Regions from separate parts of the Microcoleus sp. MOSTC5 genome, predicted to be linked through region 2. Evidence: riboswitches for the same ligand, from Rfam matches in the RefSeq annotation. Region 2 holds a riboswitch; each other region holds the start of a gene.
The links. A riboswitch is a leader RNA that binds a small molecule or an ion and turns the genes downstream of it on or off. The one in region 2 is predicted to bind cobalamin.
Positions count from the first base shown of each region.

Region 1: it holds a riboswitch for cobalamin, as region 2 does, so the genes downstream of both, QUA54_RS05965 (CbtB-domain containing protein) here and cobG (precorrin-3B synthase) in region 2, are expected to answer to the same signal.
Region 3: it holds a riboswitch for cobalamin, as region 2 does, so the genes downstream of both, QUA54_RS11615 (DUF1636 domain-containing protein) here and cobG (precorrin-3B synthase) in region 2, are expected to answer to the same signal.
Region 4: it holds a riboswitch for cobalamin, as region 2 does, so the genes downstream of both, QUA54_RS16210 (hypothetical protein) here and cobG (precorrin-3B synthase) in region 2, are expected to answer to the same signal.

Region 1 covers NZ_JAUBRK010000008.1:115,805-119,098, reverse strand. The annotation lists partial or broken gene QUA54_RS05975 (transposase) at 1-94, opposite strand, end outside; gene QUA54_RS05970 (Nramp family divalent metal transporter) at 116-1,420, opposite strand; cobalamin riboswitch at 1,589-1,731, shown strand; gene QUA54_RS05965 (CbtB-domain containing protein) at 1,750-1,947, shown strand; gene QUA54_RS05960 (hypothetical protein) at 2,094-3,284, shown strand.
Region 2 covers NZ_JAUBRK010000035.1:10,671-13,964, reverse strand. The annotation lists gene cobG (precorrin-3B synthase) at 20-1,471, opposite strand; adenosylcobalamin-variant (AdoCbl-variant) riboswitch at 1,514-1,593, opposite strand; gene QUA54_RS19655 (hypothetical protein) at 1,798-2,202, shown strand; gene QUA54_RS19650 (GNAT family N-acetyltransferase) at 2,370-2,867, shown strand; gene cbiE (precorrin-6y C5,15-methyltransferase (decarboxylating) subunit CbiE) at 2,888-3,294, shown strand, end outside.
Region 3 covers NZ_JAUBRK010000017.1:67,596-70,889, reverse strand. The annotation lists gene cobW (cobalamin biosynthesis protein CobW) at 1-622, opposite strand, end outside; gene QUA54_RS11615 (DUF1636 domain-containing protein) at 812-1,222, opposite strand; cobalamin riboswitch at 1,245-1,391, opposite strand; gene QUA54_RS11610 (serine/threonine-protein kinase) at 1,526-3,294, shown strand, end outside.
Region 4 covers NZ_JAUBRK010000026.1:63,170-66,463, reverse strand. The annotation lists gene QUA54_RS16220 (ABC transporter substrate-binding protein) at 1-713, shown strand, start outside; gene QUA54_RS16215 (Uma2 family endonuclease) at 921-1,499, shown strand; cobalamin riboswitch at 1,538-1,682, shown strand; gene QUA54_RS16210 (hypothetical protein) at 1,801-2,241, shown strand; gene QUA54_RS16205 (methyltransferase domain-containing protein) at 2,261-3,127, shown strand; gene QUA54_RS16200 (ABC transporter ATP-binding protein) at 3,243-3,294, shown strand, end outside.

The sequences.
Region 1 (3,294 bases), on a different contig from region 2:
CCGGCGTTACTGAGCGTAACAACTTTAACGCTCTTACTCTTTCTCCCATTTTATATGGACACATTAAGGCATCAAATATTAAATGTGTTCCTGCCTATACCGCAATCGCAGATTACTAAAAAATAGTCTGCAATAACAGCCAACTATTTAATCCTACTATAATACTAGCCACTAACCAAGCTAAGGCTTTCAGCCAAAATGGATTCACAAACTCTCCCATTAAGTTGCGGTTTGAGGTAAACATTACCAAGGGAATTACTGCAAAGGGTAATTGCAAACTAAGAATCACTTGACTGAAAACCAGTAAATTAGTTGTACTGCCTTCACCAAACAAGATAATTGTGATCAAAGCCGGTACAATTGCAATCAGTCGAGTCAGCAAGCGCCGCAACCAAGGTCGCAGTCGAAAATTTAGAAACCCTTCCATCACAATCTGTCCTGCAAGAGTTGCAGTCAAAGTTGAATTCTGCCCCGAAGCCAATAAAGCAAACGCAAAAATTGCACTGGCAGAACCCACACCCAGCACTGGAGAAAGCAGTTTGTAAGCATCTTGAATTTCTGCTACTTCTTGATAGCCGGAAAAGTGAAAGCTGGCAGCAGACAATATCAGAATTGCGGAATTAATAAACAAAGCTATTGATAGCGCTACGGTAGAATCAACTGTGCCAAATTTAATTGCTTCCCATTTTTTATCAGCAGTTTCTTCCCAAGAGCGAGTTTGCACGATCGACGAATGCAGGTAGAGATTGTGGGGCATCACAGTTGCCCCTAAAATACCAACCGCAATATAAAGCATTGCCTGATTTTGCAAAATCTCTAGGTTGGGAACATAACCGAGTAAAACTCCTCCGGCATCTGGTTTGGCAAAAATCATTTCGGCTATAAAGCAACCGCCAATAATTGCAATAATCGTAATCACCAAAGCTTCGATATAACGAAAGCCTTTTCCTTGTAAAAATAACACCATTATTACATCTAGCGCAGTGATGCACACTCCCCAAACTAAGGGAATGCCAAATAGCAATTGCAGTCCGATCGCACTTCCAACAAGTTCCGCTAAATCGCAAGCCGAAATAGCAATTTCACAAAGTATCCACAGCACAAAACTGACTCGCGGACTGAAATAATCTCGACAAGCTTGTGCCAAATCTCGTCCCGTTGCCACTCCCAAACGCACGCAGAGTGATTGCAGCAAAATTGCCATCAAATTAGATAGCAAAATCACACTTAATAGCGCATAGCCAAACTTTGCTCCCCCCGCTAAGTCAGTCGCCCAGTTTCCCGGGTCCATGTAACCCACTGAAACCAAATATCCAGGCCCTGCGTAGGCCAGCATTTTACGCCAGAAACCTTTACTGTTGGGAACCGGGATGCTGCGGTGGACTTCAGGAAGGCTGGGTCTGTTTTCCGGGGGAGTCATTGGTTTTATTGTTAAATTATTTTCATATTGTTTTCATAATCTCACAAATTCCGTTAAATTTCATCAGTCGTATGGCTCAAAATGCGCCAAAGTTGCAAGAAATATGAAGTTGTGTATTTTTTATCTAACACTCCAGGTAATGTGAATGCAGCAACAGAATGTGTGATATGCTCTGAATATCAAATCGGTTCTGGTGAGGAACAGCCACCAGAGGTAACGGGGAAAGTTCGGTGTAAGTCCGGCACTGTCCCGCAACTGTGAAGGAGACAAGTTCTCCAAGTCAGGATGCCCGCCGACACCCAAATTTACTTTATTCATCTGCGAGGTACATGATGACTACTCAATCTTCTTCTTCTTCGGTTTGGCAACAAACGGCACGGTTGACGCTTTCAACACCCGTGCAAGCGACGCTCTACATCTCCCTATTCGCTTTGACTGTCTGGACTGTTTACTTTACAACCTATCCCGCCGTCCATAACAAGGTACACTCTCTGCGCCACCACACTTTGATGGTTAGTTGTCACTAGACAAGATTGTTTTTATTTGAGATATTGCACTGCGATTCGTTTAATCTGTTGGGGCGGGTAAACCTGCGAGCTTTCTCACAGTGCAGACAGGTTAAATAAACCCGCCCCCCACCCCGCGCGAGATTCCTTAAAAGTCCAGAATTAAAATGTCAAAATTAAAGTTTTCTGCGCTCATCAGTGCTGTCTGCATGATGAGTATCTTTTTCTATGGTTGGGTTGGGTTTTCGCAGTCTCCACAATCAACTGTGCGACTGACTTCTGAACCCCCAATCAGCCAGATTTTACCCTTTGAAGCCGAGGCAACTACACCTTTATCTCCAGTGTCGTTAAAGCTGCAAGCTTTAGATGCGGTGGGGATTCCCTTAGAGAATGCTCGAATTAGTTTGACAATTTTAACTCCGCCTAAAAATCATTGGTTTACCACCGATTTTCCGATCGTGGAGGGAACAAAGTTGCTGGATATAGAGGCTGTTGCAGCTAAAGGTGAGTTACAAATCCAGCAAATGCTGCCCATTAGGGGAAATTATCAATTGTTAGCAAAGGTGACTCCGATCGCAGAAAATGCTTTTACTCCTATTCAGCAAACTTTAACACTATCCGTGCCGGAAAACGGGGTGAAGTATCGCAATTTTGGGATTTTAGCTGTGATTTTGTTGGTTGTTGGGCTAGGTGGCGGCTTGGCGATTGGAGGAAAGCCCAAAATCCAAGCAGGAGAAATAGCGCCTGAAAGAGTGCGATTGCTGTTAAGTGGGGCGATAATAATTGCGATCGCTACCTTGTTATATGTTAATGTCAGTGCTGAAATTGCCCAGTCTGAGATGTCGATGCCAATGTCTCACATGACAGAATCTAAACCGACAGAAAAAACTAGCCCCATTGTGCAATCTCAGGGTTTACAGGTGCGACTTTCTGGAGATGTTAGTGCGACAGTAGGGAAAGCTGCTAATTTACAAGTTCAAGTCACCGATACCAAAACAAATCAGCCAGTCACAGATGTATTGTTCAATGTTAAAGTCACCCAACTCGAAAATGATTGGATTGCTTTTGCCTACAAAGGTGTCCCGGATGCAGCCGGAAAACTGATATGGCAAGAGCAGTTTTTTGATGGCGCACCTCACAAAGTAGAGGTAGAAGTTTCTCCCCAACCCAACGGGGCCCGTCAGTTTTCACCATTCCAGGTTTTACAAAGTATTGAAGTTGAGGGAGTCGCGCCTCCTCTTTCAGTGCGGTTGACTGTTTTAGCTTACTTTACAGGCATTGTAATCGCGGGGATGGCGATCGGATTTGGATTGCAGCGCCGTTTGCTTGGGCTGCGGCTGAGAGTAGGGCGCATTTAACCGGATTTCG
Region 2 (3,294 bases):
GTTTTAATGGAATCTTTTTTCACTTTAAATTCCCATTTTCGGTGTTCAAAAACTCCTGCAATTGGTCGATCGCCTGCCGATCGACAAACTCACCAAATGACTCCAAAGGCTCTCGAAACCGCTGATATACCTGCAACATTCGCTCGATCGCACCGGGCATCTCGGCGGCACTAACCGCCGGAAAAATTGGTCGCCCGAAGGGCAAATCTTTTCTACCCGCATAAATCTTGTAACCTTCGATCGCCTCGTGTCCTCGCTCAATCTGAATTCCTACCAGCGTGATATCAATTGGCCGGTGCTGGGCGCAGGACTTTTCGCAACCGCTGAAATGAATGTTAATCGGCAGGTCGATCGTCAATTTTTGCGCTAAATCCCTCGCCATTGCTAAGGCGTGACTTTGAGTATCTGTCGCCGCCGACGCACAGCCGCTGCTGCCGGCACAAGCCACCAAGCACGAATCTAGGCGAGTCGCCGATGAGTGCAATCCCAAATCGGCAACTTGCTGTTTTACCTCAAAAAGCTGGGAGTTGGGGATGTCAGAAATCAACAGATTTTGCCACGGCGTAAGTCTCAGGGTACCGCTGGCTAGATTTTGGGCTAAATTTGCCAAATTCCGCAGTTGTTTTGATTCTAGCCTACCTAGGGGCAGTGCAATTCCCATGTAGGAGAAACCGGACTGTTGCTGAGGATAAATGCCGAGATGTCGGTGATTGGGGATGGATTTTTCAGATGAGGCGATCGATCTTCGCTGCACTACAAACGGTAAATTCCTCTCTACCCTTTCTAAATAAATTTCAGCGCCCCAATCTGCCAGCAGGTGACGCAAACGCGGTTTTTTGCCATCAATTCGAGACCGATTTTTTGTGTATTCAAGATAGGTGCTAGCGAGGGCGGCTAATACTGAAATACATTGCGATTCTTGGATTAAAATTCCTGTCTCGCCGTTTAAATGCAGCCGAAAAACGATTTCTGATTTTGCCGATCGCCCTTCAGCAGCTAATAAAATATCGTTGCGTAAATCGCGAATCGAAACCGATTCCCCCCCGTCAAAGCCAATACTGAACTTAGGCGAAAGTTCCGACAATTCGGGATGCGTTTGCAGGTAATCATCCCAAGCTTTTACTAGCGGGCGAGTATCGAGTAGTTGCTGTCGATCGATCCCTGCTGTCGGACTTGCCATAATATTGCGAATCGGGTCAACTTCAACGCGGCTAGATGCCAATCCCAATTCCAGCAAATCTTGCCAAAGTTCATCAGAAACTGGCGAATTCAAGTCTCGAATTTGCAAATTCGCCCGATTCGTTACTTGCAAACAACCGGTACTGTATCGATCGACCAAATCCGCGATCGTCCGACACTGCTGCGCGTTTAAAATTCCCCCCGGAATCCGCATTCTCGATAATATTCCGTCTCGGGCGCGGGAACCGTAAAATAAACCAGGACAAGTCGGCAATTCACTCAAAGCTAACAAAGAAACTCCTCCCCGTGCGACGCAGGGAATCTAAAGTAAACTCCTGAAATCGGCATTCTGACTTTGACAGTTGCGGCACAGCGCCGGAATTGCACCGGACTTTCCCGCTTTCAGGTTTAAGAAATCTATCACAAGTCGATCGGCATCAGCCAGATCGATCGAGTTTCTTAACAAATCTCCGGGCGAGCTCGCCTGTTAGGGGGGAAATTCGTTTTATTGTCTTGCTGATCCCTAAACAATTTTTTATAATCTATAATCGAAGTCAAAATCACTCTAAGAGTGCGCGACTTCTAACTTCGGCTATAAAACCTGCGATCGCGTTATTTATGACAATTGAAGAATTGCAAATCAAACTCGCAGATATCAATCACCTTGTTGAGACATTCCAAACATCAGTAGCTTTGGAAAAATACTACTCGGATGACACTGTGATGATTGAAGGAGATGGTACGATTACTAGCGGCAAAGAAAACTGCCGCCAAGGAAGAGAAATCTTTTTTCAAGAAATGTTAGTTGAGTTTCGAGAATCAAAATTAATTAGTCAAGACATCGCTGTTTCAGCCGATAAAAATTATGATTTTGTAGTAATTTCCAATTGGTACAATGATTACACCGTTAAAGTTGAAGGTCAAATCATTGATTCCAAAAGCAACCAAATTTCGATCGGCTATTGGAAAGATGGTTTGGTAGTCAAGGAAAGTTACAACTATCGAGTGATTACGGTGGTTTAGCGCTGTTTGTTAATTAGAGTTACGCAAAACCTGCAGAAACCGGGTTTTTTGCCTTATCTGCGCGCGATAACCAAGTATTGTAAAAAAAACCGGTTTATGACTACCTGTGCGTCCTGGACTAATATTGATAGGTGCGATCGTTATTGAACCTGAGAAAAATAATTCGCATGATACTTGAAACTCAGAGATTGGTGTTGAAACCGATTGTAGAGAGCGACCTCAACACGCTCCACGGAATATTGACTAATTTTTATGTGAGGAGATATCTATGTGACGGCGAAATATTGTCGCTGCAACAAGTGGAAGAAATGCTGGCCGAGAACAAAAAGCTTTTTGAAGAAAAGAAATTCGGTTTGTGGTTTATCGAGACAAAGAACGATCTAGAAACTATTGGATTTGTTGGTTTGTGGTATTTTTTTGAAGAAGCACAGCCGCAGTTGCTTTACGCACTGCTGCCGAAAGCACTTAAAAAAGGATATGCTACTGAAGCATCAACCAAAATATTGGAGTATGGTTTTAATGAACTTGGCTTGGACTATATTGTCGCAAGCTGCGATCGCCCAAACATTGAGTCGCTTAAAGTCGCAGAAAGACTTGGAATGAGGCAAGTAGAAGAAAGAATTATGAATGGAAATCCGATATTATTCTTTAGAATCGATAAGTAGTAATTAGCAGTAAGGATTCAATGCACAAATGGCTTTCGGTGGTGGGGATTGGCGAAGACGGACTTTCGGGATTGAGTGCGATCGCCCGTTCCCTACTCGATCGATCTCAAGTCGTTGTCGGCGGTGCCCGTCACCTAGCAATGCTACCAACGGACGACACCCGCGAACAATTGGTCTGGGCTTCGCCGATACAAGCAACAGTCGATGAAATCATCCGCCGCCGGGGACAGCCTGTGTGCGTGCTAGCCAGCGGCGATCCGATGTGTCACGGTATAGGCGTCACGCTGTCGCGCCAGATTCCTATTTCGGAAATGACTGTAATTCCCGCTGCATCGGCTTTTAGTCTTGCTTGCGCCCGTCTGGGCTGGGCTTTGGCGGATGTTGAGACTTTCAGTTTGACAAATCGCCCGATCGCATCGATCGCCCT
Region 3 (3,294 bases), on a different contig from region 2:
TCGGACGCAATTCTTGCTGCAACCAGCTTTGGACTTTCTTGTGAGTTTCCGCATCTACGCGATCGACCTTCGTTAAAAGTACCATATCGGCACAGGCTAACTGGTCTTCAAACAATTCCTCGATCGGAGTTTCGTGATCTAAACTAGAATCAGCCTGCCGCTGTGCCATCAAAGCATCGATATCACCGACAAAAGTACCGCTAGCAACAGCTTCGCAATCGACAACAGCAACAACACCGTCTACAGTAGCACCCGTGCGAATTTCCGGCCAGCGAAAAGCTTGAATTAAAGGTTTAGGAAGTGCGAGGCCAGAAGTCTCAATTAAGATACAATCAATTTGTTCTCTGCGCTTCAACAATTCCTGCATAGTCGGCAAGAACTCCTCTTGAACAGTGCAGCAAAGACAACCATTTGTTAGTTCTACAATATTGCTGCTGACATTTTCTTCTTCGTCGCAAACTTGGCAATCGCGCAGCAGTTCTCCGTCAATTCCGATTTCGCCAAATTCGTTAACCAGAACAGCAATGCGGCGACCTTGATTATTTTGCAATAAGTGGCGAATTAAGGTAGTTTTGCCACTACCGAGAAAACCAGTGATGACAGTAACAGGAATTTTGTGCATTGATAATTTTGTGCTTATTTGGTGATGGGATATTTCGTTCCCAAGCAGAGCCTGGGAATACCGATCTAGAGGCTCTGCCTCGCTGGAATAAAGGAGCGCTTTTAATACGAGGCAGAGCCTTTGCGTATGCGTTACCAGGCAAAGCCTAGGAACGAAAGGGAAAAACTAAAGTCCTTACTACAAACCTATCTAATTTGGTAGTGGTGGAATCTTTGCTAAAACGCCTTTTTTCAGAGCTTGAGGACGCTCAGACCAAGGCAAAAAACCGTCCGGTTTGGCATAGTATTGACCCGCGCATTCGAGTACCGCCTCGACGCTTTCCGACTCATTTGCTGGTAAATCGCCAAATAGATAAGTGTACTTTCCAACAGCAGCAAATGACACCGCACAAGAGTGACTGCAAGCACTCATGCACTCAACTTCTTGAATCTCAAATTTATCAGAAAACTCCCAATCTTTAGCGAGTTTCGATAAATCTTCCATAAATTGTTGACCGCCGCTTTTACCTTCGCGCTTGCCGTTTTTCCAAACACTAGCGCAAGCAGTGCAAACAAACAGACTGTGCTTGGTGCGTACAGCCGTGTTAATTCCATCCATCATCCGTACCTCGCAGATGCGTTCAAAAGTGAGTTAGATATCGGCGGGCATTCTGACTTGAGAAACCACAAGAGTTTCATTACAGTTGCGGGACAGCGCCGGACTTGCACCGAACTTTCCCCGTTTCCTCTAGCGGCTGCTCCTCGCTAGAACCGATCGCGAAATCAAATCCTATCACACTTGCCGCCTTTTTTCAAAAAAGTTATGTTTGTAGGAGCGATCGTTTCGTTCGTAGTAAGGACTTTAGTCCTTATAAGATAACGGCTTCAGGACTAAAGTCCTTACTACCAACCATAGTAATTACCTATGAACGCTTTTGCAGACTTTTCCAAACATGGCTATCAAATAAGTCGCGAACTCGGATACAACAGTTTGGGCGGCCGCGTCACCTATCTTGCCACAAAAATTAACACAAAAAAATCCGTTGTAATTAAGCAATTTCAATTTGCCCAGTTAGGTGCTAGCTGGGCAGAATACGAAGCTTACGAACAGGAAATCAAAGTGCTGCAAAATCTGGATTTTCCGGGCATTCCCCGCTATCTCGATTCTTTTCAAACTGACAGCGGTTTCTGCATGGTGCAAGAATACAAAAATGCCGAATCTGCTGTCGCGCGGACTTTTGCGCCGCCGGATATCAAGCAAATTGCGATCGCCACTTTAGAGATTTTAGCTTACCTGCAATCGCAAAAACCGCCCGTAATTCACCGCGACATCAAACCGGAAAACTTGTTAATAGACGAAGACTTAAATGTTTACCTAGTAGACTTCGGTTTTGCACGCTTGGGAGGCGGAAACATCGCCGCCAGCAGCGTCGTCAAAGGCACGATGGGATTCATGCCACCGGAACAAATGTTCAACCGAGAATTAACCAAAGCCTCGGATCTTTACGGCTTGGGGATAACGCTGATTTGTTTGTTAACTGGGACAAAATCTGCGGATGTTGGTAATTTAATTGATGCTAATTATGGCATTCATTTTCGGCATTTAGTACCGCCGTTGCAGCAAGGTTGGATGAATTGGCTGGAAAGGATGGTAGCGCCGAGAATTCAAGATAGATATCAGTCGGCTGCTGATGCTTTAGCTGCACTAGAATCTTTGGATGTCAGCAGCTTGCCGAAAGTGAGAATTGAGCGCGATACGCTGGAATTTGCCGCTACAGAATATGGAGAAACAATAACACAAACCATCGCAATTAGCAACCCAATTCCCGATACAATGCTTTGTGGCAGATGGGAAGTCGCGCCGCATCCGAATGATCCGCCGCATACACCTTACGATCACCCTTGGATCTCGTTTGAGCCGCAGAAATTTGAGAGCAATAATTTTGATGTCAAAATCCTAGTTGATACCAAACAATTGTTGGCAAGTCAAGCTTATGAGCGCTATATAATCTTCCATACAAATTCCGAACCCGACACTTATCAACTCAAAATTAAAGTCACAACAGCTCTCCTTCCTATACCAAAACTAACTACTTTATTGTCTAAGGGCAACCTGATTTTGATCTGCTGGTTGGTGTTATTCGGCTTTCTATTTAGTATGGGCAGCAACTATGACATTGCTTTGGGTATTATTATGAGCTTAGTCTATGGATTTGCAGTTGCTGAAATCACACTCTTAGCAGAATCACATGGAAATAAAAAAACTTGGGTAGGAGGAGTATTAGGATCGCTAATAGGATTAATTTTATATTTTTTCGTTTTGTCTGTTGTTACTGAAGTTATTCGTAATTTACCCCTATCGAACAATACAATTCTATCAATTGCTGCCTCGATAGGGATGGTAATTGCGCTGATATTCTTTAGTTTATGTGGAGCTGCACTTGGAAGTATGATGAATAGGAATTTGGCTATGATTATTGCTATTATCGGGCAATTTTTATTATTTGCATTGTTTGCATTGTTTTCTTTCGTGGCAATGATATTCGATGAGGCTTTCAATGCAGCATTTTTTATTTTCCTAAGCAATTTATGTTGCATGATAGTTTATTTGTGTTGCATGATAGTTTATAGGATTTTTCATAATCGGATTGACGAGCAGACTACCCTCAGAAGAATAATTAACATTTATAATGA
Region 4 (3,294 bases), on a different contig from region 2:
TCTTTCGGACAGTACCCAATATTAGCTTAATGGCCGCTCCTTTAGCAGAATATGCAGTCAAAACAGCAGGCAAAACTAATATTGCCATTTGTTACGACTCCCAAGCACCCGATAACATCTCCTTTAAAGATGAATTTGTGGCCTCTCTTACTGCTGCTGGAGGCAAATTAGTTCCGACTGTTTGCGACTTTTCAATCCCTTCTTTTAATCCCGAAAGTGCGATCGCCGATGCTGTCAGCAAAGGTGCACAAGGATTGATGGTAGCACCCCACGTCGATCGCATTGACCGTGCGATTTCTCTGGCTCGCATTAATCGAGGCAAATTGCCACTCTACGGCAGCACCACAATGTACACCATTCAAACATTAAAAGACGGACAAAGCGACGTTAACGGCTTAGTATTGCCCGTTCCCTGGCATCCTGAAACTAATCCCGGTAGCCGTTTCCCAGAAAATTCCCGCCAGCGTTGGGGAGGAATTGTGAATTGGCGAACAGCAACGAGTTTTGATGCGACTCAAGCTGTCATCGCTGGCTTGCGGCAAAGCAATACGCGGGAAGGATTGCAACAAGCACTCCGAAATGCGAGTTTTTCAACACTAGGAGCCAGCGAGGATGTGAAGTTTTTGCCCACGGGCGATCGGGCGGGTAAGCCGATTTTAGTGCAAGTTAAACAAGGAGGAAGCACTGGTTATAACTTTGTCCCGCTGCGGTAAGTTGGTTAAGTGCGATCGCACTCCCATCTTGCACATTCTCAACAGCCTTTCAGGGGTGGGATCTCCTGCCCACCCCACCTGAAAATTCCCTCTTTGTGGAACAGGCATCTTGCCTGTTTATTAGCATGATTAAAATCTACTTTTCTGTTGAATTAGCAAAATTTTTAATATAAACTAAAATGAGTAGATTAAAGGAGAGCGTTGTATATGATCGCGCCAGTTGAAACCAAAACCTACACGGCTGAGGAATATCTAGAATTGGAAATCAATTCTCAGGAGCGGCATGAATTTATCAATGGGGAGATTGTTCTGATGGCTGGCGGCACACCGGATCACAATGAAATTACCACTAATTTAGTTGTTGCGCTGAAACTGGCGTTAAAAGGGAAACCATATCGGACTTTTAGTTCGGATCAGCGGCTGTGGATTCCCCAGCTTAATAATTATACTTACCCGGATGTGATGGTGGTTGCGAAACCGATCGAGCTGCAATCTGGACGGACGGATACAATTACCAATCCTCTGCTGATTGCTGAGGTGCTGTCTAAAGGTACTAAAGCTTATGACCGCGATGAAAAGTTTGCTGCCTATCGCAGTATTCCTAGTTTTCAGGAGTATTTATTAATCGATCAATATCGGCTACGGGTGGAGCAATATTCTAAAACTGATGCGAATAAGTGGATTTTTTCGGAATATAGCTGTATGGGCGATCGGCTCAGTTTAACATCTGTTGCTGTGGAAATTTCGCTGGCCGATTTGTATGAAAATATTGAGTTTGGTGAATAGGCGGACAGTTTTTTGTCAAATATCCCAAATAGTGGTAATATTCCGGTATATCGATCGGCTCTGATGAAAAACAGCCATCAGACGCAAGGGGGAAAGTTCGGTGCGAATCCGGCGCTGTCCCGCAACTGTAATGAGATCATTGCATCTCTGAGTCAGGATGCCCGCCGATTTGTTTACCTGTTGTTTTTCATCTGCGAGGTATAGATGATGGTGAGTTCAATATTTTTACAAATAATCTGCTGTTGTGCTCCGTTTCCCGATCGACAATAACGAAATTTTAGGCAGCGGGAAACTAAAAAAAATGCGAATCGAAGATAGTGTTTGGCAGGGTAGTTTTGGCTACTGGCAAAACTTGTTTATTCACCAGAATATTTTGTCGATCGGACATACTGCTTGGAATGGCTTTTTGCATCGAGGACGAGGCTTGGTTGCTTGCAAAATCAATACTCCCATTAACGGTTCTGTGAATTGGAGCGTAGATACTATCAAGTACGATCTGCACTTTATTTCCCAATTGTATGCAACTGCTTATTTGCAACAACTAGAAGTAGAGGAAAATACTGTTTCAAATCTGCTCCAAATCATTGCTAGCTACGAGCCCAAGGAAGCAATTATATTTTTGTCGATCGCCAACGGTCAGATTGATATCAATTTGTTGCAAAATTTGGCAATTTCTCCTGTTGAGTGCTATGAACAGGTATGCAAGCGCTGGGAAGAATTTCAACTCTGCCCGAAATCTTAAAACTTACTAAATTTTCCGAATGTCGAAGCCAAAATCAATCGAAATTTCCAAGGTAACTCGCTACCAAAATGCAGCGCTTAATTACTATTTGGGCCTGACAGATTCGCCCTACCTTCACTACGGCTATTGGGAAACCCTACCTGTGCCCGCTGACGAACTAACGATCGCCCGATTGCGCATCGCTCAGCAAGCTTATACTGTAAAACTGTTGGATGCGATCCCCAAAGGCACTCATACGATACTGGATGTGGGCTGCGGGATTGGCGGAAATGCGGCTTATTTGCTCGATCGAGGTTTTGCAGTGGAAGGGCTCGCACCCGATCCGTTCCAACAACAGCGCTTTCTTAAGTGTACGGGCGATCGGGCAATCTTCCACCTCACGAGGTTTGAAGACTTCAAAGCAACCCATTTCTACGATCTTATTCTCTTTAGCGAAAGTAGCCAGTATATGTCGGCTGTTGATATTGCTAACGGTGCCGCCAAAATCCTCAATCAGGGTGGCTACGTGCTGCTTGCCGATATGCTGCGTTCTGATGCTAATTATAAAGAGGGAATGTTCTCTAATTGTCATGTTGTTACGGAACTTCATGCAGCATTAAAGCAGGCTGGATTCACTTTAGTGAAAACTGAGGATATTTCCGCTCATATTGTACCGACAATCGATTTGTATGTCGATACTTTCCGCAGGTATGGACTGAATACGATGATCTATGTTGCAGATTTAATTGCGATCGCAGTTCCCCCCGTCCACACATTCCTGCGCTGGATATTTCGTCGCTGGTTCAAAAAGCTGGTTATTGAAGGATTGGAGGCGAGCCAACTTTTTGAGCAACATCTCTGTTATGAAATTCAACTTTGGCAGTTGTCAAAAACAGATGAAAACTGACACAAATACAAGGGAAATTGGGAATCTGTAATCGGTAATTGGAGGCAGAGCCTCCCGGTATTTATTCCCAGGCAGAGCCTGGGAACAAGGCTATAAAAAATAAAAAATAACGAATATGTCTGAATGGATTCTCGAATTCGATCGCACTTCCTACTCATATCCCTGCG